DNA from 3 places in the Leucobacter sp. USCH14 genome. Region 1 is predicted to be linked to each of the others. Evidence: predicted binding sites of a transcription regulator. Region 1 holds the regulator's gene; each other region holds the start of a gene.
The links. The regulator LexA, encoded in region 1, represses DNA repair genes until DNA is damaged. The targets are predictions, from matches to a motif close to TCGAACANNTGTTCGA.
Positions count from the first base shown of each region.

Region 2: the regulator LexA is predicted to act here: its motif matches at 3,203-3,218, upstream of uvrA (excinuclease ABC subunit UvrA).
Region 3: the regulator LexA is predicted to act here: its motif matches at 2,369-2,384, upstream of PQI23_RS10805 (LexA family protein).

Region 1 is NZ_JAQPZP010000005.1:111,880-118,610, reverse strand. It holds gene hisH (imidazole glycerol phosphate synthase subunit HisH) at 1-360, opposite strand, end outside; gene hisB (imidazoleglycerol-phosphate dehydratase HisB) at 357-965, opposite strand; gene PQI23_RS07175 (histidinol-phosphate transaminase) at 1,011-2,099, opposite strand; gene PQI23_RS07170 (hypothetical protein) at 2,144-2,548, opposite strand; gene lexA (transcriptional repressor LexA) at 2,811-3,476, shown strand; gene PQI23_RS07160 (methylenetetrahydrofolate reductase) at 3,522-4,427, opposite strand; gene PQI23_RS07155 (hypothetical protein) at 4,424-5,632, opposite strand; gene metE (5-methyltetrahydropteroyltriglutamate--homocysteine S-methyltransferase) at 5,629-6,731, opposite strand, start outside.
Region 2 is NZ_JAQPZP010000004.1:37,635-44,365, forward strand. It holds gene uvrB (excinuclease ABC subunit UvrB) at 1-1,224, shown strand, start outside; gene PQI23_RS05670 (VOC family protein) at 1,344-1,763, opposite strand; gene PQI23_RS05675 (hypothetical protein) at 1,821-2,495, opposite strand; gene PQI23_RS05680 (hypothetical protein) at 2,492-3,127, opposite strand; gene uvrA (excinuclease ABC subunit UvrA) at 3,250-6,156, shown strand; gene uvrC (excinuclease ABC subunit UvrC) at 6,153-6,731, shown strand, end outside.
Region 3 is NZ_JAQPZP010000010.1:55,270-62,000, reverse strand. It holds gene PQI23_RS10820 (heavy metal translocating P-type ATPase) at 1-1,276, opposite strand, end outside; gene cmtR (Cd(II)/Pb(II)-sensing metalloregulatory transcriptional regulator CmtR) at 1,273-1,632, opposite strand; gene PQI23_RS10810 (Y-family DNA polymerase) at 1,711-1,911, opposite strand; gene PQI23_RS10805 (LexA family protein) at 1,918-2,352, opposite strand; gene PQI23_RS10800 (hypothetical protein) at 2,672-3,109, shown strand; gene PQI23_RS10795 (hypothetical protein) at 3,137-3,280, opposite strand; gene PQI23_RS10790 (MobC family plasmid mobilization relaxosome protein) at 3,601-3,876, shown strand; gene PQI23_RS10785 (relaxase/mobilization nuclease domain-containing protein) at 3,873-5,444, shown strand; gene PQI23_RS10780 (hypothetical protein) at 5,454-6,254, shown strand; gene PQI23_RS10775 (hypothetical protein) at 6,336-6,686, shown strand.

The sequences.
Region 1 (6,731 bases):
ATCGATCTCGCGCACGGTGCCCGGCCACTGACCCAGACCCTCGGTTTCGACGCCGCGCTCGATGCCGTGGGCGAACATGACCTGCTCGCCGACGCAGATGCCGAGCACGGGCCGCCCCCCGGCGAGCCGACGATCGATGAGTTCATCCCCGCGCACCGCTCGCAGCTGGCGCATCACAGCGTCGAACGCTCCGACGCCGGGAACGAGGAGTCCGTCCGCATCCATCACGGCAGCGGGATCCCGGGTCAGCTCGACATCGGCTCCGGCGTGGACGAGCGCTTTGACCGCCGAGTGCACATTGCCCGACCCATAATCGAGCACGACGACCTTCTTGCGCGGGGAACTCGCGGCTTCGCTCACAACGCGCCCTTCGTCGACGGCACACCGGAGACGAGCGGGTCGAGCGCTTTCGCCACGCGGAAGGCGCGCGCGAATGCCTTGAACTCCGCCTCTGCGATGTGGTGGGGGTCGCGCCCCTCCACCAGCTTCAGGTGCACGGTGAGCCGGGCGTTCAAGGTGAGCGCTTCGAAGAAGTGCCGCACCATCGAGCCCGTGAAGTGGCCGCCGATGAGGTGCAGTTCGTACCCTGCCGGCTCCCCGGAGTGCACGAGGTACGGCCGGCCGGAGATATCGACGACCGCCTGTGCGAGCGCCTCGTCGAGGGGCACCAGTGCATCGCCGTACCGCGAGATTCCCGACTTGTCGCCGAGCGCCTCGAGAATGGCCTGACCGAGCAGAATGCCCGTGTCCTCGACCGTGTGGTGGACGTCGATGTGCACGTCGCCGACGGCTTTCACCGTGAGGTCCGTCAGGGAGTGGCGGGCGAACGCCGTGAGCATGTGATCGAAGAACGGCGCCCCGGTCTCGATCTGCGAGGTACCGGAACCGTCGAGGTCGACGCTCACACTGATCTGCGACTCGCTGGTCGAGCGCTCGAGCGAGGCGGTGCGGGGTGCTGCAGTCATGGTCACCAGTCTATCGGCGTCGAGGGAGGCCACGGGGCAGCCGGATCACGCGCGGGCGCCGCCCGGGCCGAGCGAGGCGATCGCGTCGATCACAGCGCTCGTCTCCGCCTCGGTTCCCGCGGTGATGCGCAGGTGCCCCGGGATGCTGAGGTTGCGGATGAGGATCCCACGCGCTCGCAGCTCCTCGAACGTCGCGGCGGGATCGGCGAACCCCCCGACGAGCAGGAAGTTCGCTCCGGAGGGGTGCACGCGGTAGCCGAGCTCGGAGAGGGCGCGCGCGAGGCGATCCCGCTGCGCGCTGATGTCGGCGACGGTCGCGAGCATCGCGTCGGCGTGGCGGATCGCAGCGGTCGCCGCCGCCTGCGTGAGTGCGGAGAGGTGGTACGGGAGCCGAACCAGCCGCAGCGCGTCGATCACGGCCGGGTCGGCGGCGAGGTACCCGAGGCGCACGCCCGCGAACGCGAACGCTTTGCTCATCGTGCGGGAGACGATCAGGCGATGCCGACCGGGAAGCAGCGCAACCGCGCTCTCCCGCTCCGTATCGAACTCCTGGTACGCCTCGTCGATGACGAGCATGCCGTCGAACGCGTCATAGGCGGCGAGGATCACCTCGCGGTCGAGCGTCGAACCCGTCGGGTTGTTGGGGCCGCAGAGAATCGCGACGTCCGGCGTGTGCTCGCGGAGCGCGTGCACCACTCCCTCGGGAGTGAGCGCGTAATCGACCGGGCGTTCGACGCCGATCCACTCGGTATCCGTGCCGGCGGCGAGCAGCGGGTACATGGAATAGGTCGGCGTGAAGCTCAGCAGAGATCGGCCCGGGCCCGCGAATGCTTGCAGCACCTGCTGGAGCACCTCGTTCGAACCGTTCGCAGCCCACAGCTGCTCAGCCGACAGTCCGTGACCGAGATACCCGGCGAGCGCAGCGCGCAACTCGACGAACTCACGATCGGGGTACCGGTTCACTCCCGTGACCGCTCGAGCGAGGGACTGCACGATGTCGATCGCGACGTGCTCCGGAATGGGATGCGTGTTCTCGTTGACGTTCAAGCTCACCCGAACCGCGTCCTGAGGCGCGCCGTAGGGCTGCTGACCCACGAGGTTGTCACGAAGTGGAAGATCGCTCAAGCTAGTCACCCCGATAGTTTAGGGCCGCGCAGAGGCCCTCCCGGCTGACGCGCTCACGCACCCACTTCGTCGCCCGATACCACCAACGGGTTGTCGGAGTACCGCAGCGGAACCGCGATCGCCTCCCCGGCCTGCACTGACGAATCCTCGAGCTGGTTCAGCTGAACAATCTCGGTGATGAGGTCTCGCGGGTCCGCAGTCGGGTCGAGATCGGACGCGAGCGACCACAGCGAGCTCCCCGGCTGCACCACCACGTACTCGAACTGCTCGCCGTTCGGGCCCTCGCCGGAGGCCATCGCTTCCGGAGCGGCGAGCGAGGCGAAGAGAGCGAGCGCCCCGGCCGCGAGCACCGTGAGGAACGCCCCCAGAACGATACGACCACGCCGAGTCAGACGGAGCTTGCCCGAGACATCGCTCGACCCCTGCACTTGCTGACCCAGAACCGCTGCTGCACGCATGTCGACTTCCCTTCCTGATGCGATGAGGGCCGACCGAGGCCGGCGCCGAACATCTGTTTCGAATATATATTCGATGATTCGAAACCGCAACCGTTCGTTCGAAGATATGTTTCGATGTTTTCCCGCGACACTCGAACATACGTTTGCCGGTGTTCGAGCAGTACGGCTATGGTTTCGATCAACGGGATCACTGAATCAGCACCCACCGACATTCATGGATCGCGCCCCCTCCGCATCGCCCTCTGGGCCAGAAAGGACAGCGATGAGCGACGTAGCCGCGCCCCGATCCGCGAAGCCGCTGAGCGAGAAGCAGCAGGCCATCCTCGAGTGCATCGCGCGTTCGGTGGAGAGCCGCGGGTATCCCCCGAGCATGCGCGAGATCGGCGACGCGGTCGGTCTCTCCTCGCTCTCGAGCGTCACGCACCAGCTCAGTCGGCTGGAGCTGGGCGGGTACATCAGGCGCGACTCGAATCGCCCACGAGCCCTCGAGATCCTGGTCGAACTGGCATCGACTTCGGCCGCACTCGCGGAGGAGCCCGTGCAGCGCCCGGAGGAGGCGGCGTACGTTCCTCTGGTCGGCCAGATTGCAGCCGGCGTTCCCATCACCGCCGATCAGCAGATCGAGGAGGTCGTGCCGCTCCCCCGCACCCTCGTCGGCGACGGCCAGCTCTTCATGCTGCGCGTCGTCGGCGACTCGATGGTCGACGCGGCCATCTGCGACGGGGATTTCGTCGTGATCCGGCAGCAGCGAGAGGCGGAGAACGGAGACATCGTGGCGGCGATGCTCGATGGGGAGGCGACGGTCAAGGTCTTCCGGCGTCGAGACGGCCACACCTGGCTCCTGCCGCGCAACAGCGCGTTCGAGCCGATTCTCGGCGACCATGCCGAGGTGCTCGGCCGGGTCGTCGCTGTGTTCCGGTCGGTCTGAGGCTCAGCCCGCACCGACTGCGCGCGCACGGCGCCGGGCGCCTGCCTAGACGACCGGGTCAGGGGTGAGCAAGCCTAGCTCCCGCAGCACGGCGAGCACTTGCTCGTGCCGATTGAACGTATAGAGGTGCACCGACGGCGCACCTCCGTCGAGCAGCTCCCGCGCGAGGGCGACGGTATGCTCGACACCCAGCTCGGGTGCGTACCCGCCCTCTGCGTCCAGTGCGCGAGCGAGCTCTGAAGGAGCGGGTCGGCCCGCGAGCGAGGCGACCTTTCTGAGTTGCGCGCTCGTCGATACCGGCATGAGTCCGGGGAGCACCGGCATGGTGAGCCCCGCCCTCCGCGCGTCGTCGACGAACGAGAGGTACTCCTCGGCTCGGAAGAACAGCTGCGAGATTGCGAGATTCGCACCGGCCTCCTGCTTCGCGACGAGCCAGTCGATATCCTCGGCCCGCGAGCGCGAGAGCGGATGGCCGTTCGGGTACGCAGCCACCGCGGTGCGTCCGACACTCGTCAGCGCGGGTCGCTCGGCCCGGGCCTGCGCGACCAGTCGCACCAGCTCCAGCGAACTCATCGAGCCTGCGACTCGAGCGTCGCTCTCGTCGAGCCCGCGAGGCGGATCGCCCCGGAGCGCGAGAAAGTCGTGCACGCCGGCGTCCATGATCGCGTGTATCGCGGCTCGCACGGCCTCAGAGCTCTCCGCGACCGTCGTCAGGTGCGCCAGAGGCAGCGCATCGGTGTGGTCGCGGAGGTACGCGACCAGATCGAGCGAGGCGTCGCGGTTCGATCCGTTCGCACCGTAGGTGACCGAGATGAAGTCGGGATCGGCGGCGGAGAGATGCTGCACGGCGTGGCCGAGGGCGAGGGCGGCCGCGCCCGAGCGCGCCGGAAACACCTCGAACGAGAAGCGGGCGCGCGTCGCCGCGCGGGCGGGGAGCAGGAACGAGTTCATGCGCCGCTCAGCTCCTGCTGCGCGAGACGCGTGCCGCGCACGCGTGCGGCGATCTTCGCGAACGCCACGTCGCGAGCGAAGTCGGGCGATCCGTGCTTCGGTTTCTCGTCGATGAGGTACGGGGAGAACCCGCAGTCGTCCGTCGAGCCGAGTAGCTCGACCGGGATGAACCGTGCCGCGCGCACCAGCTGATCCCGCACCTCCGCCGCGGTCTCGAGCTTCGGGCTGGTCGGGTCGGTGACGCCGAGCAGCACGCGCGGCGGCGCCGCCGATGTGCGCGCGCGCTGCCGCAGCTGACGCCCCACGAGTCGAGCCACGCGATCCGGCTCCTTCTCGCTTGCGGCCTGCACGAGGAAGTATCCGGCCTCGATCTGGAAGAGCTCGGGGATCAGCGCGGCGTAGTCGACATCGGCGCTGTGCGCCGAGTCGTGGTCGTTGCCGGGGCACGTATGGACGCCCACTGCGGAGCGGTGCTCGGGGGTGAGCTCCGCGAGCACGCGGTTGATGAGATCGATGAATCCGCTCAGCGCCTCCGGGCCCGCCCAGGGAGCGCGCAGATCGCGGCGCAGCGCGAGCCGCCCCTCCGTGAAATCGATGCTGACGCGGGAGGCGCCGGCGGCGAAGCTGCGCCGGATATCCTCGGCGCACCCGGCTACGACGTCGTCGAGGAACGCATCGCGGGAGTAGTCGCCCAGTCCCTCCGCGGGCACCATGAGCGACAGCATCGACGGCGAGACGACCGCCTGCTTCAGCGGCAGACGGGTGAGCGGCCGTGCGGCCGCGACGTCGTCCGCCGCCCACGAGCGGAACCGGAAGGGGCCCCGCGCGAGGCTCGGGATCACGCGATGGTGCCCGTCGGCGAACACCGCGAACACCGGCCCCTCGCGCACGTCACCCGCGAAGGAGGTGCCGAGCGGGTAGCTGGAGAAGCTCTGCCGCCGCTGCTCGCCGTCGCTCACCAGGGGCGAACCGGTCTCCGCGAATCTTGCGAGGGTGTCGCGCACGGCGCGATCCTGCTCGCCGCGCAGCGTCTCCGCGTCGACCAGGCCGGCCTCTGCGTCGAGCACCGATCGCTGCAGACGGGCGGGGCGCGGCAGGCTGCCCACGGCCTCGGTCGGCAGCTCGCCGCCGCGCCACGCCCCGGCGTGCTCGGCGGGGAGGGCCGCTTCCTCCGCCCCCGCCTCACGACCGTCCGGCGCGCTCACGCGCCCGCGCGCACCGCACGGGCCGCGTGCACCAGGTTCGTGAGGCTCGCCACGGTCTCCTCGTACCCGCGCGTCTTCAGGCCGCAGTCGGGATTCACCCAGAGCTGCTCGCCGGGAATGCGCGCTGCCGCGATCCGGATGAGCTCCTGCTGCTCCTCGACGCTCGGCACGCGGGGCGAGTGGATGTCGTACACGCCCGGGCCGATGCCGCGCGCATACCCGTGCTCGCCCAGCGGCTCGACGACGTCCATCCGACTCCGGGCCGCCTCGATGCTCGTGACATCGGCGTCGAGCCCGTCGACGGCGTCGATGATCTCGCCGAACTCCGAGTAGCAGAGGTGCGTGTGGATCTGCACGCCGGGAGCCGCGCCGCTCGTCGCGAGGCGGAACGCGCCCACCGACCAACCGAGGTACGCCGCCTGCCGGTCGGCGTCGAGGGGCAGCAGCTCGCGGAGCGCCGGCTCGTCCACCTGCACGATGCGGATGCCGGCCTCGACGAGGTCGTCGATCTCGTCGCGCAGGGCGAGGGCGACCTGCGTCGCCGTATCGGCCAGCGGCTGGTCGTCGCGCACGAAGGACCAGGCGAGGATCGTCACGGGGCCCGTGAGCATCCCCTTCACCGGCCGGTCGGTGAGCGACTGCGCGTACGCGGACCAGGCGACCGTCATCGGGGCGGGGCGGGACACGTCGCCCCAGAGGATCGACGGTCGGGTCGCCCGTGTGCCGTACGACTGCACCCAGCCGTGCTCGGTGACCGCGAACCCGTCGAGCAGCTCCGCGAAGTACTGCACCATGTCGTTGCGCTCGGCTTCGCCGTGCACGAGCACGTCCAGGCCGATCTCCTCCTGCAGGCGGATCACCCGCTCGATCTCGGCGCGCAGGAACCCGTCGTACTCCTCCTGAGCGATATCACCCCTGCCGAACGCGGCTCGCGCTCGGCGGATCTCCGGAGTCTGCGGGAACGAGCCGATGGTCGTCGTCGCGAGCTCCGGGATGTCGAGCGCCTGCTGCGCGGCGCGGCGCTCCCCCTCGTCGGCGCGCTCGCGATCCTCACCCGAAACAGCATCGGCCCGCTCGCGCACCTCGTCCACTCGCACTC
Region 2 (6,731 bases), on a different contig from region 1:
CTGCGCATGCGCACGACATTCGATCTCGAAATGATGGAGCAGATCGGGTTCTGCTCCGGAATCGAGAACTACTCCATGCATATGGATGGGCGACGACCGGGGGAGGCGCCGCACTGCCTGCTCGACTACTTCCCCGATGACTTCCTCGTCGTCATCGACGAGTCCCACGTCACCGTGCCGCAGATCGGCGCGATGTTCGAGGGCGATGCGTCGCGGAAGCGCACGCTGGTCGACCACGGCTTCCGTCTGCCGAGCGCACTCGACAACCGCCCGCTGAAGTTCAGCGAGTTCAGGGAGCGCGTCGGCCAGACCGTCTACCTCTCGGCGACACCGGGCAGATACGAACTCGAGCTCGCAGACGGCGTGGTGGAGCAGATCATCCGACCAACAGGTCTCATCGACCCCGAGATCGTGATCAAGCCGAGCGAGGGCCAGATCGACGACCTCCTCGAGGAAGTGCGCACGCGGGCCGAGCGCGATGAGCGAGTGCTCGTGACGACGCTGACGAAGAAGATGGCCGAGCAGCTGACCACCTTCATGGAGGAGGCGGGGGTACGCGTGCGATACCTCCACTCCGATGTCGATACGCTGCGTCGTGTCGAGCTGCTCACCGAGCTTCGCGCCGGGGTCTACGACGTGCTCATCGGCATCAACCTCCTCCGCGAGGGCCTCGATCTGCCCGAGGTGTCGCTCGTATCGATCCTCGACGCCGACAAGGAGGGCTTCCTGCGTTCGAGCACCTCGCTCATCCAGACCATCGGCCGCGCCGCGCGAAACGTTTCCGGTCAGGTGCACATGTACGCCGATACGGTCACCCGCTCGATGCGCGAGGCGATCGACGAGACGAATCGTCGACGTGAGATTCAGATCGCGTACAACACCGAACGCGGCATCGACCCGCAACCGCTCCGCAAGAAGATCGGTGACATCACCGAGATGCTGAACCGTGAAGCCGCCGACTCCGAAGACATTCTCTCGCGGTCCGGTGCGCACGCGCAGCGCAAGAGCCCGACCCCGCAGCGCGCGAAAGGCAAGGCGGCCGCGCGTGCGGGCGCCATTGCGGGCGAAGGGGCCGCGAAGCTCGAGGAGCTCATCAGCGACCTCACCGAGCAGATGCTCGCGGCGGCGGAAGAGCTGAAATTCGAGCTTGCGGCGCGACTCCGCGATGAGCTTTCGGAGATCAAACGCGAGTTGCGCAGCATGGACCAGGCCGGGCACCTGTAGGCGCCAAGGGCTCACCGTCGTCGCACGTCCGATTCAGGCGGACGCCAGCAACCAGTCGTACTGCGCGCGTGAATGCGCGCGTGTGAACGGCGCGACGCCGTTTGCCATCTCCCCGGTCGTCAGCTCGACTCGCTGCCGGTGGCGTCGTTGAGCGAGGCGTAGAGGTCGATCGTATTCCCGTCGGGGTCGAGCACCGTCGCGTACCTCTGACCCCAGGGCGCGTTCCACGGGGGAGTGCCGGCCGACGCGGGATACTGCTCGACGATCGCCGCGTACGCGTCGTCCACCTCCTCAGGCGTCGTCGCGCTGCATGCGAACCCGATGCGCCCCTCTCCGGACGGCAGCGTGAAACCGGGAGAGAAGCTCTCGACCGTCGAGACCGGATCCCACGCCAGCTTCATGCCGCCCGGCAGAATCACCTCCACGTGTGGCGCGTCGTCCAAACCCTCCGGGATGGGGATGCCGAGAGTGCGGTAGAACGCGAGGGAGCGGCCGAGATTCGCCGTGACGATGCCGATGAAGTCGAAAGTCAGGTTCATGGAATCAGGCTACGCCGGAGACCGCAGGGCGTCTTGCACGAATCGGACTCGCGATCCTCACGGGAGTACGACGTACCCGTATCGTGCAGCGATCCGATCGATCACGCCGGTGAGTTCACCGCGATCGAGGCGCAGCTGAGCGATCGGGTGCTGCGGGAGGGCGTCGACGGCCGGGGACCACAGCGCTGCGATGCGCGCCGAGGGGACCACCGAGGATGCGGAGATCACGCCGTCGATCCGCGGGTAGTGCGCGCGGATCGCCCTCGCCCACGCGCGGGATGCCGAGCGGTCGCCGGATGAGATCGCGGCGTTGCCGCCCGCGACGGCGACCCAATCGCTGTCGCTCAGGTCGAGCAGGCGCAACGGTCGCGTGCTCTCGAACATCGCGAGCGTCGGTGCTCCACTCGCACGGCGCACGATTCTCGTCGCCTGGAACACCTCGAGCAGGCAGGCTGCGAAGGCCGAAGTCGTGTCCTGTGCAGGGGCGGAGTGCTCGAGCGTCGCATACAGCACGCCCTCTCCCGGGGAGTCGGAAGGCGGGTCGGGATGAGGATCGAAACGCGCATCCAGCGGGCCGTAGGTGCGGAAGTCGTGCCACGCAGTCGGATGCGGACCCGCGGCCCTGAAGATGCGCGCCAGGGCCGACCCGACCGGCACCTCCCGAACCCAGCCGGCATCCTCCGCCAGATCGGGGAACGCGTCACGTTCGGGAGGGGGCAGGTACTCGCTCACGGCAGTCGGTGCAGCGCATCGTCCACTGCCCGTGCCGCCGAAGCGGGATCGCCGCCCTGGAGCAGCCATTCGAACGGCGCGAGTTCCTCGCCGTCGTTCATCAAAGCCGGGGCAGGCGAGGTGAGCACGCGTTCCGCGAACAGCAACGGCGTGCCTCGCGGAATCACCGCGGCGATAGTGGCCCACCCGGGCACCTCTCGATCTTCGGGGAACTGGAATCTGGGGAGATGCCATCCATCGCTCCGCCTCTGGGCGAGCAGCGTCCCGGCTGCGCAGCGCTGACGCACCCGAGCAGGCGTCACACCGAGCATCTCCGCCGCCTCCGTCACCGTCGCGCTGCGTTCGCCGAGAGACCGATCTGCGAGAACCCCCTGAGCACTCGCGCGGAGTTCATCGGGTCGCTGCAATGCGGCTTCAGACACACCGAAGCGCGCGAGCACAGAGACTTCCGCACCTGTCAAAGCGCGCGTATCGGCGTTCTGGTGCGCGAGGAGGTCGGAGAGCAGCGCCTCGGCGGAGTCCATCCGGTCGGCGTCGAGGTGGGAGACGAGTTCGAGGAGGCGAGCTCGAGCGGCGTCGCCGCTCCGATGGGTTCGCTCACTCCCGGAGGTGGTGAACTGCGCGATCGACATCGGCACTCCTTTCGTGAGCTTTCATCAATAGTAACCGAAAATACTGCAGCATGCGGTGCGCTGAGGGCGAAAGCATCGTAGGTATGTTCGAACTCTCCCGACGAAGCGCTTAGAATGAGGCAGTGACTTCGACGCACTCCACACCCATCCGGTCCTCCGCTGCGCATGCTCAGATCAGCGTTCAAGGGGCACGCGTCCATAATCTGCAGAACGTCGACCTCGCTATTCCGCGCGATTCTATGGTCGTCTTCACCGGGCTGTCCGGGAGCGGCAAATCGAGCCTCGCCTTCGACACGATCTTCGCGGAGGGCCAGCGGAGGTATGTCGAATCCCTCAGCGCGTACGCCCGTCAGTTCCTCGGCCAGGTCGACCGCCCCGACGTCGACTTCATCGAGGGGCTCAGCCCGGCGGTCTCCATCGACCAGAAGTCGACGAACCGGAATCCCCGCTCGACGGTCGGTACGATCACCGAGATCTACGACTACATGCGACTCCTCTGGGCGCGGGTCGGCGTGCCGCACTGCGCCGTGTGCGGTGAGCGGATCGAATCGCAGACCGTGCAGCAGATCGCGGATCGGCTCATGGAGCTCGAGGAGCGCACCCGCTACCAGGTACTCGCCCCGGTCGTCAGCAAGAAGAAGGGGGAGTTCGTCGACCTCTTCCAGGATCTCGCCGCGAGCGGTTACTCCCGCGCGATCGTCGACGGTGAGATGGTCCAGCTCTCCGATCCGCCGAAACTCAAGAAGCAGGTCAAGCACGACATCTCGGTGGTGATCGACCGACTCGTCGCCGGCCCGGAGATCCTCGGACGCCTCACCGACTCCCTCGAAACCGCGCTGCGACTCGCGGGCGGCATCGTCGCCGTCGACTTCGTCGACCGCGACGCGAAGGCGGAGGATCGCGTGCAGCAGTTCTCCGAGCAGCTCTCCTGCCCGAATCAGCATCCCGTGCAGCTCACCGAGATCGAACCGCGCACATTCTCGTTCAACGCTCCGTTCGGTGCGTGCCCGGTCTGCTCGGGACTGGGCACCAGCATGTCGGTGGACGAGGATCTCGTGCTGGGAGACCCGGAGCTCTCGATCGCCGAGGGCGTCATCGTTCCTTGGACGAGTCAGGGAAAGAGCCTGTACCAGTACTACGAGAAGCTGCTGGTCGGCCTCTCCGACGACCTCGGCTTCTCGCTGAAGACGGCCTGGTCGGATCTGCCGGAAGAAGTGCAGCAGGCCGTGCTGTACGGAAACGACTTCAAGGTCAACGTGCGCTGGCGCAATCGCTTCGGACGCGAAGTCAAGTACTCGTCCGGCTTCGAGGGCGTGATCCCGTTCATCGAGCGCCAGTACGCCGAGGCGGAATCGGATGCGAAGCGGGATCGCTGGTCCGAGTTCCTCCGCGAAGTGCCGTGCAGCGCCTGCAATGGGCAGCGGCTCAAGCCCGAGGTGCTCGCGGTGACCGTGAACGACCGATCGATCGCCGCGGTCGGCGAGTTCAGCCTGCTCGACGCGAAGGGGTTCTTCGACGATGTCGTGCTCACCGAGCGCGAGGCGAAGATCGCCGCGCAGGTGCTGCGCGAGATCCGTCTCCGCTTCGACTTCCTGATCGAGGTCGGCTTGGGCTACCTCACGCTGGCTCGCGCTGCCGGCACGCTGTCGGGCGGGGAAGCGCAGCGCATCCGTCTCGCGACTCAGATCGGCTCCGGGCTCACCGGGGTGCTCTACGTGCTCGACGAGCCGAGCATCGGGCTGCACCAGCGCGACAATCGCCGACTCATCGAGACGCTCATCAAGCTGCGCGACCTCGGCAACACGCTCATCGTCGTGGAGCACGACGAGGAGACGATCGAGGCCGCCGACTGGATCGTCGACATCGGCCCCGGCGCGGGCGTGCAGGGCGGCACCGTCGTGCACTCGGGCCACTACGACGACCTGCTGCGCAACCGCGAATCGCTGACCGGCGACTACCTCGCCGGTCGTCGCAGCATCGAGACTCCGAAGCGCCGGCGCAAGCGGGATCGCAAGCGGGAGCTGAAGGTCGTGGGTGCGCGCTCGAACAACCTGAAGAACGTCGATGCGACGTTCCCGCTCGGGGTCATGACCGCTGTGACGGGCGTCTCCGGATCGGGCAAGTCGACGCTCGTCAACGACATCCTGTACCGCGTGCTCGCCAATCAGCTCAACGGGGCGCGCCTCGTACCGGGCAAGCACACGCGCGTCACCGGGCTCGAGCACCTCGACAAGGTCGTGCACGTCGACCAGGCGCCGATCGGCCGCACGCCCCGCTCGAACCCCGCGACGTACACGGGCGTGTTCGACAAGATCCGCAACCTGTTCGCTGAAACGCAGGAGGCGAAGACCCGCGGCTATCTCCCGGGCCGCTTCAGCTTCAACGTGAAGGGCGGCCGCTGCGAGGCGTGCTCCGGCGACGGCACCCTGAAGATCGAGATGAACTTCCTCCCCGACGTGTACGTCGCCTGCGAGGTGTGCGGCGGTTCGCGGTACAACCGAGAGACGCTGCAGGTGCGATACAAGGGCAAGAACATCTCGGAGGTGCTGGAGATGCCGATCGCCGAGGCCGAGGAGTTCTTCGAACCGATCTCGTCGATCCACCGGTACATGAAGACGCTCGTGGATGTGGGCCTCGGGTACGTGCGGCTGGGGCAGAGCGCGACGACGCTCTCGGGCGGCGAGGCGCAGCGCGTGAAGCTCGCCACCGAGCTGCAGAAGCGCTCGAACGGGCGCAGCATCTACGTGCTCGATGAGCCGACCACCGGCCTCCACTTCGAGGACGTGCGGAAGCTGCTGCTCGTGCTCAACGGCCTCGTCGACAAGGGCAACACCGTCATCACCATCGAGCACAACCTCGACGTGATCCGCAATGCCGACTGGGTCATCGATCTCGGCCCCGAGGGCGGTTCCGGCGGCGGCATGATCATCGCCGAGGGCACCCCGGAGCAACTGGTCGACGCCGAGGGCAGTCACACCGGGCAGTTCCTGAACGAGGTGCTGAACGGCCGGGCGAAAGCCTCGGCTTGAACAGCACGGACCATCGCGCGTCGTTCCGGCCGGCGCAGGGCGAGATCCCCACCTCTCCGGGGGTGTATCGCTTCAGCGACCGGCACGGGCGGGTGCTGTACATCGGAAAGGCGAAGAACCTGCGGGCCCGCCTCGCCAACTACTTCCAGCCGTTGCACTCGCTCATGCCGCGCACGCGGACCATGCTCTCGATCGCCGCGAAGCTGGACTGGACCGTCGTTGCGACGGACACGGAATCGCTGATTCTCGAGCACACCTGGATCACCGAGTACAAGCCGCCGTTCAATGTGCAGTTCAAGGATGACAAGACGTACCCGTACCTCGCGGTGACGCTGCGCGAAGAGGCACCGCGCCTGGTGATCACGCGCAATGAACGCATACGTGGGGCCCGCTACTTCGGCCCGTATCCGAAGGTCTGGGCGCTGCGCGAGACCTCCGCGCTGCTGCAGCAGGCGTTCCCCATCCGCACCTGCAACGACGCCGATTACCAGCGCGCCATGAGTTCGGGCAAACCCTGCCTCGCCGGGCAGATCGGTCGCTGCAATGGGCCCTGCTCGCAGAAGCTCACCATCGAG
Region 3 (6,731 bases), on a different contig from region 1:
GCGGGCCGGCGTCCAGCCAGCGGGGGCTGCCGACGGTGACCTGGGCCCCGTCGAGGGTGCCTTCGATGCCGTGCCCGGCCTGCTCGGTGACGTCCAGGGCGGCGGGGGCTCCGGGTGCGGCGGCGGTGATCGCGGCGGCCAGCGGGTGGGTGCTGTGCTGCTCCAGGGATGCCGCCCACGCCAATGCCTGCGCCTCGTCCACGCCGTCGGCGGTGAGCACCGCGGTGACGGCGGGCTCGTTGCGGGTCAGGGTGCCGGTCTTGTCGACGGCGACGTGACGGATCACGCCGAACCGCTCGAACACCGCACCGGACTTGATGATCACGCCGAACCTGCTCGCCGCCCCGATCGCGGCGACCACCGTCAGGGGCACGGAGATCGCCAGCGCGCACGGCGACGCCGCGACGAGGACCACGAGGGCGCGGATGACCCACAGCTCCGGGTCGCCCAGCAGCGACCCGATGACCGCCACCAGGACGGCGAGGATCAGCACGCCGGGCACGAGCGGGCGGGCGATGCGGTCCGCGAGGCGGGCGCGGTCCCCCTTCTCCGCCTGCGCCTGCTCCACCAGCTCCACGATCGTGGTCAGCGAGTTGTCGGTGCCCGCCGCGGTCGTCTCGACCTCCAGGGCACCGGCGGTGTTGATCGCCCCGGCCGACACCGCGTCGCCGGGCTCGACCTCCACCGGGATGGACTCGCCGGTGATCGCCGAGGTGTCCAGGCTCGACCGGCCCGTACGGACGATCCCGTCGGTCGCGATCCGCTCACCCGGACGCACGAGCATCAGCTGACCAACGGCCAGATCCTTCGCGGCGACCTCCACGGACGCGCCATCCTGCCGGATGGTCGCGGTCTCCGGGACGAGTTTCAGCAGCGCCCGCAGCCCGCCACGGGCGCGATCCATCGCCTTGTCCTCCAGCGCCTCGGCGATCGAGTACAGGAACGCCAACGCTGCGGCCTCCTCGACGTAGCCGAGGATGACCGCGCCGATCGCGCTGATCGTCATCAGCAGGCCGATGCCGAGCTTGCCCTTGAACAGCTTGCGGATCGCGCCCGGGGTGAACGTCGACGCGCCCAGCAGCAGGCCGATCCAGAACGCCACCAGCGCCGGGATCTCCGCCCCTGTCCATTCCAGGACCAGGCCCGTGCCGAAGGCGACGCCGGAGAGCACCGGGACCATGATCCCGTGGTCACGCCACCAGGGACGCTCCCGCTCCTCCTCGGTTTCCTCCCCGACCTGGGTCTCCGGCTCGTCGCAGCCGCACGCCGCGCTCACGCGCCCGCTCCCGTCCCGCAGCAGCCCGGCACCGTGCACTCGGCGTCCATGCACGGCGCGTGCTCGTCCACGGCCAGCGTCACGTCCACCAGCGCCGTGAGCGCCGCCGCGAGGTGCGGGTCGGCGATCTCGTAGCGCGTCTGCCGACCCTCGGGCTCGGCGACTACGATCCCGCAGTCGCGAAGACAGGTCAGATGGTTCGACACGTTGGAGCGCGTCAGCTCCAACTCGCGCGAGAGCACGGCCGGGTAGCTCGGGCCGTCCAGCAGGGTCATCAGGATCCGGGAGCGCGTCGGGTCCGCCATGGCCCGGCCCAGCCGGTTCATGACGTCGAGACGCGAAGCAATAGTCAGCATGCACTGAACTATACAGCAACGGCTGACCTATTATCGATTCGTCAACTAGGGCAATAGCGCCGTCCTGAACAACGCGGGTTACCAATACCGCTCCGCGTGCGGGCGCAGCTCGAACCACGGCCGCCCGAGATCGAGCCCCAACGCCTTCGCTTCCGCTGAGGAGGCGACGACCATGCCGTCGTTGTTGCTCAGCGCCACCAGGGAGCGCCCCTCGAGCTTCGGGTTGAAGACTCGCTCCCAGGAGGCGTAGGCCGAGTTCACGTCGATGTGCGCGAGCATCGGCGGTCACCGCAGATGATGGAGACAGTACGTCGCCACGCCCCAGACCTTGAGCTCCGACAGCTCCGCCACCGCAATGTCGGGATGCGTCGAGTTCTCCGCCCGCAGCACGACTCCGCCCGGCGTGATCTCGAGCCGCTTGATGGTGAGCTCGCCGTCGAGCACCGCGACGACGATATCCCCGCTGCGCGGCCGCTTCGAGCGGTCGACGAGCAGCTCATCGCCGTCGCTGATGCCGGCGGCCGTCATCGACTCGCCAGAGGCCCGCACCACGAAGGTCGCCGCCTGGTCGTCGACGAGCATGTCGGTGAGGTTCAGCGGGCCCTCGTAGTAGTCCTGCGCGGGGGAGGGGAAGCCGCACGCGACCGGGACCGGCGCCATCGACAGCAGCACCGGCACCAACTCGGGCGAGACGATTCGCGGCAGCAGCGCACGCATCATGCAACCTCCCCATCTATCGAACAAACTTTCGATACATCATTATCCGCGAAGGCTCGCCCGGAAGCGAACCGTGAGCCTCTCTCGGCTATCCTCGGGGCGTCCTCCGACATTGATCGCATCGGTTCCCCCAGGCCGCGCAGCGGGGGTGTCGGGAGTGCAGGCTACGAGTCTCCTCCGACCTGCGCACGGCGCCCGCGCCCGCCCCACCCGTGGGTCGGCGCGTCGCGTGCTCTGGCGTCGCTCGCCGCGTTGATCGCCAGCCTCCGCCGGCACGCCCACTCCGGGCGCGGCAGGAAGGAACGAGATCACGAGCGCATTCATGGTGCCGATCGAGCACATCCGGGCGATGGTCAACGCCGGGCTCAACGTCGAGTGCGGGCCGATGACGTGGCAAACCGCTGGGGTGCTGCAGCCGTCGACGGCAGAGCAGGTCGGGGCGATGCTGCTCGCCGAGAACCAGCGCAGCGTCAACTACCGCTACAACGAGCACGAGATCGAAGAACCCTACACGCACGGCCCCTCGAGCCTGCGCAGCCCGCTCGAGATCCTCTTCGCGATCGCCTGCTACGAGTACCAGTCCTGCGAGACGCCCGACTGGGAGCAGTCTGAGGCGGCGGCGTTCTGCCGGGTGCAGCGGCTGCAGATGATCCATCAGCTGCCCGGCTACGCCGAGGCGCAGGCGTGGCCGATCACGGTCGCCAGAGCAGCTGCAGCGCCGCCCGATATTAGCTATTCGGCGATACTTCGAGATAGCTAATATCGGATGCTGCCTGCGCCTGGCCCCTCAGCCCTCACGGAGACGCCGAGCATCCTCGCCGACGTCGAGGCCAACGCCGATCTGAGCGTCGGCGCCACGGCCGACAGTTCCAAGCCAGCCCCAGCACCTCGACTGGATGACGCTCTGCTTCTTGGCGATGCTGGCGACCATCGCCCTCCTCGTGCGCCCCCATCGCCTACGCATGCTTACCTTGAACGTCGCCCGGGCGCCTGGGGTCATCCAGCCACTCATGGATATCCCCATCCTGCGGTACTCTCCGATAGAACTCTCAGTCATCAGCCGCACCTGATACCGCGCTGCAACGGAAACACCGTGCAGCGGAGCACCACGGTGCGACGCATGAGTCATGCGCGATGCTCGAGCACTCAGGAGTGCTCATGCTGCGATCCACGATGTTACCGTCCCGCCATCGCCCAGTTGTAGCCGAGAGTTTTGTAGGACATCACCCATTGAACACGCACGATCGCCGCATGGCACGTTCCCTTCACACCGTCGGCGTTTTCCCTCCCCTTCCCCGCATCAGCACCGTCATCTCGGTGTCCGTCGAGGCGGAGCGCAAGCAGGCCATCGCGGAGCTGTTCGCGATACGCCGCGAGGTCGGGTCGATCGCGAACAACGTCAACCAGTTGGCGAAGTACGCGAACACCGAGAGTCGCTTCCCGAAGGAGGCCGAGGCCCTCGTCGCGGAGTTCCGAGCGCTCTACCCGAAGCTGAGTGCCGCAGTGGATCGGCTGGCCGAGCCATGATGCCGAACGTGACGCGCGGCGACCGGATGGGCGGGCTGCTCAGCTACCTCGCGGGGGAGGGGCGGCGCAACGAGCACACCGAGCCGCACCTGGTGAACGGCGACAGCGCGACATTCACCTACTACGGCGACGCCGAGCTCGACCGGGCGACGGTGCTGGCGATCGCGCGCGACCTTGACGAGCCGCGCACTGCGTTCGGTGTCGAGGTGCGCGGCGGTCACGTCTGGCACTGCTCGCTGAGTCTGCGCGCCGAGGAGGGGCAGCTCAGCGACGAGCAGTGGTCGACGATCGCGCAGCAGTTCGTCGACCGGATGGACTTCACCGAAACCTCCGGCCGGGCGCAGTGCAGGTGGGTCGCCGTGCGGCACGGGCTCTCCACGCGCGGCAACGATCATATCCACATCGCCGTGAATCTCGTCCGCGAGGACGGCACGAAGGCGTCGATCCATCACGACTACGCGCGGGCGCAACGCATCGCCCGCGAACTCGAGCAGGAGCATGGATTGCAGGTGCTCGAGTCGCGCGGCTCCGACATGGCGATGCGCGGGGAGCGACCGGGGGAGCGCGCCAGCGCCGAACGGCGCGGCGAGCACTCGGTCGCCTCGGTGCGGCTTGAGCGCTCCGTGCGCGCGGCGGCGGCCGCGAGCGTCAACGAGGCGGAGTTCGTGCGCCGGCTCCACCAGGCCGGGGCGATCGTGCGGCCGAGGTTCGCCGCCAACCGCGACGACGTTGTGGCCGGCTACTCGGTCGCGGTGCGCCCGAAACCGGGAGAGCCGATCGTCTGGTACGGCGGGGGCCGCCTCGCACGCGACCTCACCCTGCCGAGACTGCGGCAGGGCTGGCCCGATACCCCGATGTCGGCTCAGGCTGCCGTCGACGAGTGGCGGGCGACCTGGCGTAATCCCCTGCGCTACCGGCCGGTAGCACCCGGGAGGGAGCAGCATGAGCCTGGCCCGGAGCTGTGGCGGGAGTACACCGCCGACGTCGCTGCGCTCCGCGAGCAACTGCGCAGCGTCGACCCGCATAATCGGGCGATCTGGGCGCCGGTGGCGCGAGACACCTCGGGTGCGTTCGCAGCCTGGTCGCAGCGACTCGAGACGGAGCCCGGCCCGCTCGCCGAGGCCGCACGCACCCTCGCCCGCACCGCGCAGATCCGCTCCCGCGACACCGCCCCGACTCGGACGAGCACGCTGCGGTCGATCGCGGGCGTCGCCTCGCTCATGGCGATGGCCTCGACCGGCGGGCAGGGCACGATGGCCGAGGCCATGCTGTTCCAGCAGCTCATGCGCACCGCGCAGGCGATCCACGACATGCATCGCGCTGCGGAAGAATCCCGCCGAGCCGCCGAGATCCGCGACGCCCTTGGCGCCCGACTCGACCGCGTGCGCGAGCGCCTGCCCGAGCTTGTGGCGGCCCCGGCTGCCAGCACATCGGAGGCCGTGCAGCGCGCCGCTTCGGGGACGGCACCGGCCCGGCCGGGCAGCCCTCTCCCGACCACACTGCATCCGCTGCGCCCGACGACACCGACTGCGCGACCGGCGCAGCCCGACCGAGGAACCGAACGATAGGGGAGAGCGATGCCCGATCCACAAGAACCCGACGGAGTCACCGACGAAGCGGAGGGCAAGCTGCGCATGGGGCTGATGGCCGCAGCGCAGCTGGCCCGCACTGCCAGCAGCACTCGACGAAGTCTCCTCGAGCAAGCCACCGGCCGCGATCTCGAGGAGGCCCGGCAGCTGCAAGCTCGACTCGAGGCCGACCGTGCGACCGCACGAGCCGAGCTCGCCCCCGTGAACGAGGCCTCCTGGTGGGATCAGGCCGAGGTGGGCGATATCGCTCGCGCTTACGAAACAGCGGTGACGTGGCGCGACGACGATGAAGTCGCGCGCGGCGCTGAGAGTCGTATCCGACAGGAGCTGCGAGAGCGGTACAACATCGAGATCAGTGAAACAGGCGCGGATCCCGCCACGGTGCGCGATGCGCTCGACCGGGACGGTGCCACTCAGCGGGATCCCAGTGCGGAGCGCGACGAGGCGCGACGCGAGCAGACCCACACGGCCGGGCTCATTGCCGAGTCGGAGATCCTCGAGTTCGAGATCGACCGTGAAGATGAGCGGGGAGAGGCCGAACGCTTCGACGAGGCCCTCGCGCTTGAAGAAGACGCCAACCGCATATGGGATTCGGCCGTGCGCCGTGAACAGCACTCGGAGCAGCTGAGCCAGAGGGGGGAACCGGAGGCCGCCGCCGCGTGGAAGCAGGCTGATACCGACCAGGCACGCAGCCCTCAAGAAGCGGTCAGAAGCACCCGGCCGAAGCGCTCGCCTCGTCCCAAGACGAAGAAGCGTGCTGGCCGCGCGATCGAGCGCGGCGGACGGTAGTCCGTTCGCGCATGGGCCGTGCCCATGGTTCCCTGAATACTGCAGCTCAGCAGCTGCACCCGTGACGAGAGGATTCTGACGATGGCAACCGATGAGATCGAGGAACTCCTGCTGCAAGCCCTGGACGAACTGGCACCCTTGCGATCCGATGCCGACATCCCGCGCGCACGGATCTGCGAAGCCTTGCGGCAGATCGCGACACCCGGAGCGACACCCATTGCGCCGTTCATCGGATTCGATGACGTTCCCGAGCTGTCGGAGATCACCTCGTCGTTGCTGCGCGTCAACGACGGGGATCGCGTGGACGATATGGCCGGCTGCATCTGGGAGTATCGCGGTGACCTGTGGCATCCAAGCACCGCCAATCGTGGTGAGCCGAGAAGCAGCGCCGAGCTGCTGGCGCGCTACGCACGCATTGCCCCACTCCGCTGAACCGCGTCATGCCGGGGGAGAACGTCGGCCTCTCGCCTGAGTACA